3 regions of the Bacillus sp. 05T21 genome follow, and region 2 is predicted to be linked to each of the others. Evidence: riboswitches for the same ligand, from Rfam matches in the RefSeq annotation. Region 2 holds a riboswitch; each other region holds the start of a gene.

Region 1 (4,217 bases), on a different contig from region 2:
TACGAACCATCTCTTCTAACTTTTTTCTACAGTACTTACTTATTGTTATAAAACACTTCATAACTTTTCATATGTGCTTAGTATGAATAAAACTGTATAAATTTTCTATTTTATTGCGATTTCCACATTCACACAGTGAATATATTACATGAAAATATTATTCATTTTAAACCAATTAACGTATGAAAGTATGAAATTTCGTTTTGTTTTCATGTAAGTTTTGTACTGTAAGGTCATTTAAACACAGCTATTTATATAACGTAAAGAAGTATTTTAATTCCCTTTATTTTCAAGATCTCATGTCCTTATCCCAAAATAAAATTCAATTCACTTTCTCGATTAAACTATCTATATACCACAACAGGAAACACTACATATTCATAATCATTAAAATTATACTAATATACTTTTCGGATCCATATGCAATTATGCATAGCATATACACAAAAAGGATAACTTCACTTTCGTGAAGTTATCCTTAAAAAATTTCCTTACTTTTTCAAATGATACGGTACTGTCGTAATAACAACATTTCTTTTATAGAGTAAATACGCACGAATGAGTAAACTAGACTGATTATGAAGAATGTTATGCCAACCTTTTTTCGGAATAAACTGTGGTATAACGACCGTAACTCGGTAATTTGATTCACTCGCTTTATATTGCACTGTGTCAATAAATTTTGTAAGCGGCTGAATAATGCTTCTATAATGAGAATGTAATGTAACAAGCCTTACTTCAGGTTGCCACTTCTCCCATTTCTCTTCAAATTTCTTTTCCTCTTCTCTGTCAAAAGCAACATATACAGCGATAACTTGATCTGCAGAAAGAGCCTTAGCATAGTTCAATGAATTTTCTACTACATGAGTCATACCAGCTACAGGAACGACAATTACATTCCCTTCAATCGGAACAAGTGGTTCACAAGTTTTTAAACTTAATTGATCCCCCACTGCATCATAATGCTTCTTTATTCGATGGAACAAGAAGATAATGGCAGGTAAGAAAATAAGGATCGACCAAACTTGTGCGAATTTAGTTAAAAAGAACATACTCATTACGATAAAACTAATGACTGCACCAATTAAATTAAGCGTTAATCTTAAAGCCCATCCTTCAGGCTTTTCACGAAGCCATTTTAGTACCATTCCAGTTTGAGAAAGTGTAAACGGAATAAATACCCCTACTGCATATAGCGGAATCAAGTGTTCTGTTTTCCCCTGAAAAGCTACAATTAAAATAATCGAAGAAATCCCAAGTATAATAATACCGTTTGAATAACCTAGGCGGTCTCCTCTAATCGTAAACATTCTCGGTATGAACTTGTCTTTTGCAAGATTAACCGCTAATAGCGGAAATGCAGAATAACCTGTGTTAGCCGCAAGAATTAATATTAAAGCTGTTGTACCTTGTATGAAATAGTACATGAAATTACGTCCAAAAGTTTGTTCAGCAATTTGTGAAACGACTGTTACTTCCTTACTTGGATTAATTCCGTAATAATAAGCTAAAAAGACAATTCCAGAAAATAAAACTGCAAGTAATGCACCCATTGCAAGCAATGTTTTCGCTGCATTGTTAGGTGCAGGATCTTTAAAGTTTGGAATTGCGTTAGATATCGCCTCAACACCCGTTAAAGCAGAGCTTCCTGAAGCAAATGCTCGTAACAGTAAGAACAAACTAATTCCTGCAACTGGCGTTCCAATTGGCGAATGCAAAGCCTGCGAAACGTGTCCCGTTAAAATATTGTATATCCCTACACCAATTAATATAAATAGTGCTAAAACGAATAAATAAACAGGATATGCTAAAACGGAAGCTGATTCCGTTACGCCTCTTAAATTTAAGATGGTAATCAATATGACAAATATAATCGCAATGATTACATTATGTGCATGTAAGCTAGGAAAAGCAGATGTGAGCGCATCTGTACCCGCAGATACACTTACTGCAACCGTTAAAATGTAATCAACTAATAAAGATCCTCCTGCTATTAAGCCTGGATTCATCCCTAAATTCTCTTTTGATACAACATATGCCCCGCCGCCATGAGGGTAAGCAAAAATAATTTGTCGATAAGATAAAATAAGAGCTGTCAATAATACTAATACCCCAATAGCAATCGGAATGGAATACCAATAAGCTACTGCTCCAAGACCTGCTAAAGCAATTAAAATTTGCTCTGGTCCGTATGCAACCGATGACAATGCGTCAGAAGATAAAATTGCTAGCGCCTTCGTTTTATTAAGCTTTTGCTCTCCTAACTCAGTTGATTTTAACGGCCTTCCAATTAAAAACCTTTTGATAGATGAAACCAACGCTGTCCACTCTCCAATAATTTTGCACGAATTTTTCTGCTAATTACAGCGGATAAACTATTTCTTCAGAAAACAAAAAATGTCTACAAGCCATAATGAAATAGACTTGTAGACATTATTTTTTTTGTCGCACAAGCTCCACCTTCCTTCTCAATATAACGCTTACGAGGTTAGCTGTCGGATTCGGGCCTATGAGTAGCCCTACCTTTTTCAAGGATTCACCCCATTGGATTATGTACTAATCCATAAGAACGGGTCCCCCGCACCATGCGGCTTCAGCGATTTAGAAAATTGAAACTGTGGATTATAATACTCCTTTATTTTCAAAAAGTAAACAAAAATTTTTAAAAAGAAAAAAATTAAAACGATTGCGCATAATCCACTGAAAAATATACATAATGAATACTAAAAATCCACAAAGGAGACCCGTATGTCTAAAGAAAAGAAGCCACTTTTTTCCGATTCATATTTAGATGCAGTAGCAAATGAAATTAATCAGCTATATGGTAAACGTGAAAGAGAACGAAATACGACAGATAAACCGAAAAGAAACGAATAAATTGTCAAAAAGAAACAAAAAAAGGATAGCAACATTTATATTTTGCTATCCTTTACTCTTTTTCATACCATTTCTTTATTTAAAATCATTTTTTCATATACCTTTAAATTTTGATGCACAGCTCCTAACAAAGGAGTATCTATCGAAAACTGTTCTGCTAAATCAAGTAAATACCCTTGCAAGTATTTCCCTTCAATGAGCGAGCCTTTTTCCATATCACGCTGCATAGATGACTTCATATCATACGAAATTTTATCAATCGTTTTCATATGTTCCTGGACGATATTGTCCTTAACTGGAGCCCCCATAGATTTCATGATTTGCACTGATTCTTCAAATAAGTTTCTAATAAATTCTCGGCCTCCATCACTCTCGCGAATCGGTCCTATCGGCGCACGCATTAATGTTGTCACACCTGACATTACGGTGATAAATAAATATTTATGCCACATATCTTGCACAATATTTTCACTTAAAACAAAACTAGCTTTTGTATCTGCAAATGTTTTAGAAATAAGCTTTATTCTCTCTGAATCTTGAGGCTTAATTTCCCCAAATACAAGTCTGTTGGCAACACTAGTTTGTACAATTTCTCCTTGATCGTTTAACGTCGTCTCGATAAAGCATAAACCGCCAATTACTTTTTCCACGTCGAATTCCTTTTGTAATAGTGTTAAATGAGCGATACCATTTAACACTGGAATTATTACTGTATTCTCTCCTACAAATGGTTTCAAATCTGTTATTGCCTCGTTTAGGTGATACGCTTTTGTTGAGAATAAAATCACATCAAATGGAGTGGTAATATCTTCTTTCGTTATTAGCTTCGGTTGAAATGAAAAATCGCCGTTAATACTTCGGATAACAAGACCTTTTTCCTCTAATTGTTCTTTCCGTTTACTACGTACGAGAAAAGTTACATCTTCTCCCTTTTCGGCAAGTCGTCCACCAAAAAAACCTCCAACGCCTCCAGCTCCTAATACTAAAATACGCATAATACATCCCCCTTTTCAAAACACAATTCTACTCCTTTTAGTATACATAACATTATACATGTCGCCTAATAAATAAGCTGAATTTTCATTCTTAATTATATAAAAATCCTCTGGTTATTTTTTAGCAGATTAGGGCATGTTGTTTCTATAGCTTACATTGAAAGGAAACAATATAAATGGAGGCAATACAAACGATCGAAGAAAAATATGTATCAACAGCTATTTTTCAATTTATTTTCCCATTTTCGTTCAAAAGTGGATATGAACAAAATATGTTCCCTTTCTTACAAAAAAATGATTTCCGGCCCTTTCGACTCGATCATCTTGAAGATGAAAATACATATT
Region 2 (4,217 bases):
AAGAAGCAGTACAAGCATTAAAAGAATATTTATTGCCAGTAGCAACTGTTGTAACACCGAATGTTCCTGAAGCAGAAGTGTTAACTGGAATGGAGATTCATAATGTAGAAGATAGTAAGGAAGCTGCAAAAGTATTGCATGAATTAGGAGCTAAATATGTTCTTATGAAGGGCGGACATGCAGAATATCAAGGTAATGAAGTAATTGATTTACTCTTTGATGGAGAAGAGTTTATTGAATTTAGAAGCGAGCGAATTCCTTCGAAGCAAACGCACGGAAGCGGGTGTACATTTGCTTCAGCGGTTACAGCAGGACTTGCGAAAGGCTACTTGATGGAAGATGCGGTTCAAGAAGCAAAACGATTTATTAGTATAGCGATTGAAGAGCCGTTGAATATTGGAAGTGGTCATGGGCCGACGAATCATTTTGCGTATAAATTGAATAAAGCGCGTGCATAAGTGAAAATTCAACCAGTGGGGCTATATCCTCACTGGTTATTAAGGTTAATGATTAATAGAAGTTTAATATATGGTAGTGAATTTGATTTAGTTATCTTGTTTAAATGCGTCCTTTTAGATAAATAAAATATATAAAAGGTGTGATGATATTAATATGAAAAATATAAGGTATGGAATCATAGCTTTCTTATTATTACTTAAGTATTTACTATAAATTAATAACAAACAAGAAATTAAAAAAATGATTTCTAGTGTAGTACGGAATTCAGTATAACTAGTAATAGTAACTAAAATCGCTAGAATTAAAAGTAACGAATTACCTAGAATGTTTATTATTTTAATAAAATTATTCTTTTTATCCTCGGTCATATAGCATCCTCGTTTCACGTTTAATTTTTAATCATTTCTTTATTTAGTATTATTACAATACGACTCATGAAAATTCCTATTGAATATAAATATTTATAATGTCTAGCAACAATGAAAAATCCACCTTAAGGATTTTTCATTGTTTACTTTTTCCAAATACAGGAGTAATATATCAGCCAGAATACATTTTTTGTAATACGCTGAGTCCAAATGTATGGAGCGGAGGAACCAATTTGTGCGTCGTCACTAGGGGTGAATCTTTCAATGTTGAAAGTAGGGCTACTCTCAAAGTCCGAATCCGACAGCTAACTTCGTAAGCGTCTTGAGAGAGGGCGGTGCCATGATGGATATATCACTTCGTCGGTCTGATTAGTATAGGAGAATATCAATCTATGTTTGAGTTCTTTTATGCTAAGGAGGATGAGGTACATGGAATTAACGCTTATTTGCGTTGGAGAAAAAAACAAGGTAAAGAGTTTAAGAGAGCTAGTAGCATTTCAGCATGAGTTAATTATTTTTACAGCCAATGAAGAGATAGCGGCTGAAGTTAGAGAGTATGGGTTTGAATCAGCTTATAGCTGTAATAAGGAGAAGGATTTTACTAGTATTTGCACACGTATTAAGAAGGTGATTTTACTAGGGGATGAGCTTCCGATAGTTAGTTTCTTCACAGAACACATTCGTTTTTCTTTTCAAGCGCCTATTACTGTTGTTACAAAGAATAAACGATATCCGGCCAGGCTCTATGAAACAATTGGAGCTAAATTTGTAGTGTTTACGAACTGTGATAATATTTCTTTTTTATTTTTTGAATAAGGTGGGGGAAATGAAGATGAAAGTGTTGTTACTAGGAGATATAGCGAATCGTTGGGCGATATCGGTAGAGCGAGTTCACGAATTGGTAGTGCTCGATCCTCTTTTTCCAGGGCCATATATTATATTACCATCAAAAGATGTTTTGTATTTAGAGGCGGATATTACCGAATATGAGCAGTTACATGCAGAATTATCACAAGTTTATATTCGAGGGAGAAATTTGCGTGCTTTTTTGCGTGGAGAATAAAGGTTGAATGAAAAAAGAGCGAATGCTGAGTGCAACAAGCTATGCACTTCACGTCATTCGCTCTTTTTATTTCATATTTAAAAGATCATTTCTATGAAAAAAAAAGAAAACACAAGAAAATAGATGAAAGAATATTAATAATAAGCAATGTAAGCGTTTAAATGGCGGAATTTTTTCTTATTTTAAGTAATTTGCCTCTTTACAAGTTAAATTTAGAGGAGTATATTTACTCTCATAAATCATTCATGAAATTTCCAAAAAAAACCTAAAATCGCTGAGTTCCAGAAATGGAGCGGGGGAACCAATTTTGTGCATCGTCACTTGGGGTGAATCTTTCAGTTTTGAAAGTAGGGCTACTCTTTAGGCCCGAATCCGACAGCTAACCTCGTAAGCGTTTAGAGAGGAGGTTTACTTTGTGTTGTTCGTTTCGAACACTAAGTAGAGCTTAGTGTTCTTTTTTTGATAACTATATGGTAAAATTTAACAAAAAGTGAGGGGTAGTTATGTTAGATGTCGTAATGATCGGTATTTTTGTTGGGTTAGTCGCATCGATGGCAAGTCTTGCAAGTTGGTCAGATAAAGTTGTGAAAGAAGGGAAGCAATCATGATGATTGCCTTATCGGTTATTGTTGCAGCGATTACGGTGTACTTAGTGTACGCATTATTAAATCCAGAAAAGTTTTAATTAGGGGGAATCATTCATTATGATTTGGGTTGCAGTCGTTATTACAATGCTCTTGTTTATTCTAGTAGCAAAGCCAACGGGGATTTATTTAGAAAAAGCTTTTCAAGGTAGCAAAACGCTAGATAAAGTATTTGGGCCTTTTGAAAAACTTATTTTTAAAATTACGGGTGTAAAAGCATACAATCAAACGTGGAAACAGTACGCATTATCATTAGTTTTACTCAATGGATTTATGATTGTTGTCGTATATTTCATTTTCAGATTACAAGGTGTGCTGCCGCTAAATCCAGCGCATATTGAAGGAATGGAGCCTACACTCGCTTTTAATACGGCAATTAGTTTTATGGCTGATACAAACTTACAGCATTATAGCGGTGAAAATGGTTTATCTTATTTATCACAATTAGTCGGAATTACATTTTTAATGTTTGCGGCACCAGCAACGACGTTAGCGCTCGTTATGGCTTTTATAAGAGGACTCGCTGGAAAAGAACTCGGTAACTTTTTCGTTGATTTTACGAGAGCATTAACGAGAGTTTTTCTTCCTATCGCATTTATTGCGGCGTTAGTCTTTGTCGCACTTGGTGTACCACAAACGTTAGATGGAGCAGTTACAGCACAAACAATTGATGGTGCGAAGCAAAGTATTTTACGTGGTCCAGTTGCATCATTCGTTTCAATTAAGGAACTTGGAAATAACGGCGGTGGATTTTTCGGGGCAAACTCTACACATCCTTTTGAAAATCCAGGGCAAATGAGTAATATTTTGCAAATGATGCTTATGATGTTATTGCCAACAGCACTTCCATTTACGTACGGACGAATGGTAGGAAATAAAAAACAAGGTCGTATCCTTTTCGTTTCACTATTCATGGTATTTTTACTAGGATTTATAACGATTACAACATCTGAATTACATGGAAATCCAGTATTGAACCAAACGGGTATCCAGCATGTGCAAGGAAGCACAGAAGGAAAAGAAGTACGATTTGGAACAGTATTTTCTTCACTATACGCAACAGTAACGACAGCCGCTGAAACAGGGGCCGTGAATACGATGCATGATACGTTAACACCGATTGGCGGGCTAGTACCACTCGTAAATATGATGTTAAATACAGTATACGGCGGTGTTGGAGCAGGCTTTGTTAACATTATCATGTATGCAATTATTGCAGTCTTTATATCTGGGTTAATGGTTGGACGGACACCAGAGTTTTTAGGTAAGAAAATTGAAGGGAAGGAAATGAAATTAATTGCGGTAACGATATTATTTCATCCATTGCTTATTTTAGGATTTTCGGCATTAGCTCTTTCAACAAGTTTAGGAACGGATGCAATTTCTCATTCCGGTTTCCACGGTTTAACGCAAGTTGTTTATGAGTATACATCATCAGCTGCGAATAACGGATCTGGATTTGAAGGATTGAGGGATAATACACCGTTTTGGAATATTACGACTGGTTTAGTTATGTTTTTAGGACGCTATTTCAGTTTAATTACGATGCTAGCTGTTGCAGCTTCACTGAAAGAGAAGACGGTAGTACCAGAAACAGTCGGAACGTTCCGTACAGATAATGGTTTATTTGGAGGGATATTTATCGGAACAATTGTAATTGTTGGTGCGTTAACATTCTTCCCG
Region 3 (4,217 bases), on a different contig from region 2:
TCTACTCTGTTCTTCTATCATGTTTCAAATGCGGCAATTACTTCTTATAAAAAAGAAACGAGAACTGAGTGAATATAAGGCCATATATATGATTAAAGATTACTTTCTTCTTCTTTTCCAAGCTATACAGAAAGACACCCAAGAGCTATCAAAGATTCTAATTCGCCTGTTTAACCTCCTACAGCAAAACGGGAGAAAATCTCATCGATATGAGAAGAAAACAGTCTTTGATATATTAGGTGTCGTTTACAATTGTGCCATGTCTGATAATCAAGCGGCTTAATTCAAAAAATGAAACCCGTTAGGGTTTATTTCGTATGCAAATCTTTAAAGCACCTACATATAGGATTTCGAAAAAAAGAAACAATCTCGCTTATCGTTGACGTTACATGAGCTTAGCTTGATAGCGATGGGGTAGCACCACATCGCTATCAAGTTAAGATTCTTAAGTTCCCCCAAAACGAAAAAAGTGAGCCGTATTCGCAAAAATAAATTTTACACATCGTTGACTACTGATAATGATGGGTTATGTGAACTATAAGAAACCTCTGATTATTTAAATCAGAGGTTTACTTTTTTTACATACCTGAAAATGGGTCATTTTTCCATATCGAAAGGGTAGGCAAAGTTTTTTTAATGTTTGTTATTAGCTTTTGTATGAATTTAATTTCAGATAATTGTTTATTGTATTCTTATAATTGAATTAGATATTCATAATCATTTTGAAACATTGTATCTTTTAAAAGTTCGTTTAAATCCATAGCTAGGAAAAGGATTAACATAGATAAGTATTGTTTTCCTCTTTTTGAAGCTCTTTTTCGTAAGAAGGTAGGGGTTTGTTCTTTGGTTTGAAGACATATATAACGTTTTTGAAATGATAAACTTAATATTCGTTTTTCAATTACTTTTATTTGCTTTTTTCGTTGTATATAATCTAAAACAGAATTGTATAGTTTGTGACTTGATCGTTGTTTTCCGCAAATTGTTAGTATCCATATTCTGAAATTGTGATTGTCGTCTAAGTGTTTTGTTAAATCTAAGGTATATTGTAAATAAGGGATATCAGATGATTTACTAGTCCTATGTACAATAAATTCATGATCTATATAAATATACTTTTGAAGGTAAAGCTCTAGCAATATGCTTATTGTAATGAACATTTCTATATTTGATTGTAAAGGAGGTTGTATAGTTTGAGTATCATCATCTACAGATAGTAAGAAAAAAAGCTCAGGGACTGTTAGATATTCCATTTCTTCTTATCACCTTTCTTTAGATAGAATTTGTATATAAATAAATATTCATCTTTTTATTTCATAAATCCTTTTGGATCATTAATAGAACTTAGTTACCAGAACACCACTTATCAGCAGTCAATGTAATTAAAAGTAGTAAAGACACTAGTAGATAATAGACCTAATAAAAATGAGGCATAGTATTTTTATTTAATTCAAACTCTTCTTCATGTATTACTATACTTGTAATTCTCACTTTTTTTAAAGTATGTAACTTAATTTAAGAATTCAAATTATAAATAAAGTGTACAGCGCGAAAAATCCCTCCCCTGAAAAAAACGTTAATTTTCTTGTTTACAAACAAGAGGGCATAGGAGTAATATATTGTACATAAATTCATATCACTATTCGCTGAATCCATATGGAGCGGGGGAACCAAATTTTGTGCGATTGCACTTGGGGTGAATCCTTCTTAAATGAAGGTAGGGCTATTCTCAAGGCCCGAATCCGACAGCTAACCTCGTAAGCGTTTCGAGAGGGGATACTATGGTGATTTTTAAAAACACTGGGTGAACTTTGGTGTCTTTTTTTATACTCTTTTTCTGGAAAATAATTCAAAAAAAGGATGAGATACTTGAAAGAGACACCCATAAAAACGAAAAATTCACTTTTTTCTTTTTCTTCTAATTCCCGACCTTCTGAATTAAGAAGAGAATTAGGGCTGCGACATTTAACAATGATTTCTATAGGTGGAAGCATTGGGACGGGGTTATTTATAGCAAGCGGAAATACGATTCATACAGCAGGACCTGGTGGAGCAATTATAGCTTATTTGTTGATGGGGTGTATTGTTTACCTGTTGATGACCAGCTTGGGAGAAATGGCAGCGTATATGCCTACATCTGGTTCTTTTAGTACGTATGCTTCTAAATTTGTAGATCCTGCATTTGGTTTTGCGATTGGTTGGAATTACTGGTTTAGCTGGACTATTACTCTTGCAGTTGAAATTTCATCAGGAGCTATTCTTATGAAATATTGGTTTCCATACAGTCCATCTATTCTGTGGAGTGCGTTATTCATACTGTTTATGTTTGGAATTAATATTCTTTCAGTGAAACATTATGGAGAAATGGAGTTTTGGCTTTCACTTGTAAAAGTTATTACTATAGTCGTGTTTATTATGTTAGGAATAGCCACGATATTTGGAATTTTCAAAGGAAATCCTATTGGATTTCACAATCTAACAATTGGAGACGCACCGTTTCATGGAGGTTTTCTTTCTATTCTTAGTGTGTTTATGATTGCGGGGTTTTCCTTTCAAGGTACAGAAATGGTCGGAATTGTAGCTGGAGAAAGTAAAGCACCTGAAAAGCATATTCCAAAAGCTGTGCGGCAAATCTTTTGGAGAATTCTCTTATTTTACATACTTACCATTTGCGTAATTGGAGTCATAGTTCCCTACACAGATCCGAATCTAGTTAACAATGATATTAGTAATATTACAATGAGTCCCTTCACACTAGTATTTGAGAAAATTGGGTTTGCATTTGCAGCTTCTATTATGAATGCAGTTATCTTGGTATCTGTTCTATCAGCTGGTAATTCCGGAATGTATGTTGCAACCCGAATGTTATGGGTAATGGCAAGAGAAGGGAAAGCTCCAAAGTGCTTAAAAAAAGTAAATAAACAAGGTGTTCCTATTAATGCATTACTTATGACAACGGCTGTGGCAATCGTAGCGTTTGCAGCTTCTTTATTTGGAGAAGGGCAAGCGTTTATATGGCTTTTGAATGCTTCGGGACTTTGTGGATTTATTGCATGGTTAGGGATTGCTATAAGCCATTATCGTTTTCGTCAGGCTTTTTTACATCAACAAAAGAATTTAAATAAGCTCCCGTATCAAGCAAAGTGGTATCCTATCGGTCCTATTTTGGCTTTTGTAATATGTACTATTATTATATTAGGACAGAATTATTCAGTCTTTATAGGGTCACATGTCGATTGGTATGAAGTACTTGCTACTTATATTGGTTTACTGCTGTTTCTTGTATTTTGGTTCGGCTATAAAATTATAAAAAAAACAAAGGTGATTCCATTACAACAAGTCAATTTAGAGCATGATGATCATTAAGGATGGAAATTAAGGAGACAGAAATATGGAACTAGACATTCTACTTAGGTTACTTGTAGCAATACTTGTTGGAGCAATAATTGGATTAGAACGTCAATGGCACAATTGCATTGCTGGATTACGTACAAATATACTTGTTTCCGTAGGTGCTGCACTTTTTGTACTATTAAGTGTACTCACTCCAACCGATAATACACCTACAAGAATAGCTTCTCAAATTGTAAGCGGGATTGGTTTTTTAGGTGCTGGAGTTATTATGAAAGATGGCTTGACAGTTCGAGGACTGGATACCGCAGCAACCTTATGGTGTTCTGCGGCTGTAGGAACATTAGCAGGTAGCGGCTATTTACTTATAGCTATAACAGGAACCATTCTTATTGTCAGCATAAATAGTTTACTAAGACCTGTTTCGAAATGGGTTTCCGAAAAATCTGAAAAGGGTTTTAAATATTCCCAACAAGTTACCGCACTCTCTTATAGAGTAAAACATAAATCATCAGAGAAAAAAGATTGTTAAAGAGAAGCTAATTTTAAAAACGTTATAAATAATAATAAAAGAGACCTATTCTAGATGGGCAAATAGAGAAATAATTAGTGTGCAATTTATTCAATATTCGAACTGATGAAAAATACTATCTACAAAGTAATCAAAGAATACAGAAGTACATTAAAACCAGCCCTGAGCTGTTTTTGTAGTCCAACCTTACAGTAGCTGTTTATCTTTCTTCCAATATATAAACTAATTACTTAAGGCGTCTAGAAAGGTGGGAGATTCATATCAAACAAATAGAATATTTTACAGAACCATATTTTAAAACTGTTGGTGGACGAAAAAAGGCATATAGAGTGTT

The links. A riboswitch is a leader RNA that binds a small molecule or an ion and turns the genes downstream of it on or off. The one in region 2 is predicted to bind cyclic di-AMP.
Region 1: linked by a shared signal. The riboswitch ahead of AC1DKZ_RS12430 (APC family permease) and the one ahead of AC1DKZ_RS21865 (SipW-dependent-type signal peptide-containing protein) in region 2 are both predicted to bind cyclic di-AMP.
Region 3: linked by a shared signal. The riboswitch ahead of AC1DKZ_RS26965 (amino acid permease) and the one ahead of AC1DKZ_RS21865 (SipW-dependent-type signal peptide-containing protein) in region 2 are both predicted to bind cyclic di-AMP.

What each region holds. Positions count from the first base shown of each region.
Region 1 covers NZ_JBFTMD010000005.1:46,853-51,069, reverse strand. The annotation lists gene AC1DKZ_RS12430 (APC family permease) at 492-2,318, opposite strand; cyclic di-AMP (ydaO/yuaA leader) riboswitch at 2,463-2,609, opposite strand; gene AC1DKZ_RS12425 (hypothetical protein) at 2,749-2,877, shown strand; gene panE (2-dehydropantoate 2-reductase) at 2,940-3,872, opposite strand; gene AC1DKZ_RS12415 (hypothetical protein) at 4,049-4,217, shown strand, end outside.
Region 2 covers NZ_JBFTMD010000015.1:13,022-17,238, forward strand. The annotation lists gene thiD (bifunctional hydroxymethylpyrimidine kinase/phosphomethylpyrimidine kinase) at 1-458, shown strand, start outside; cyclic di-AMP (ydaO/yuaA leader) riboswitch at 1,016-1,163, shown strand; gene AC1DKZ_RS21855 (hypothetical protein) at 1,257-1,643, shown strand; gene AC1DKZ_RS21860 (hypothetical protein) at 1,660-1,890, shown strand; cyclic di-AMP (ydaO/yuaA leader) riboswitch at 2,153-2,298, shown strand; gene AC1DKZ_RS21865 (SipW-dependent-type signal peptide-containing protein) at 2,394-2,498, shown strand; gene kdpF (K(+)-transporting ATPase subunit F) at 2,495-2,575, shown strand; gene kdpA (potassium-transporting ATPase subunit KdpA) at 2,595-4,217, shown strand, end outside.
Region 3 covers NZ_JBFTMD010000025.1:65,837-70,053, reverse strand. The annotation lists partial or broken gene AC1DKZ_RS26975 (transposase) at 1-283, shown strand, start outside; gene AC1DKZ_RS26970 (hypothetical protein) at 693-1,253, opposite strand; cyclic di-AMP (ydaO/yuaA leader) riboswitch at 1,635-1,780, shown strand; gene AC1DKZ_RS26965 (amino acid permease) at 1,870-3,366, shown strand; gene AC1DKZ_RS26960 (MgtC/SapB family protein) at 3,392-3,883, shown strand; gene AC1DKZ_RS26955 (hypothetical protein) at 4,213-4,217, shown strand, end outside.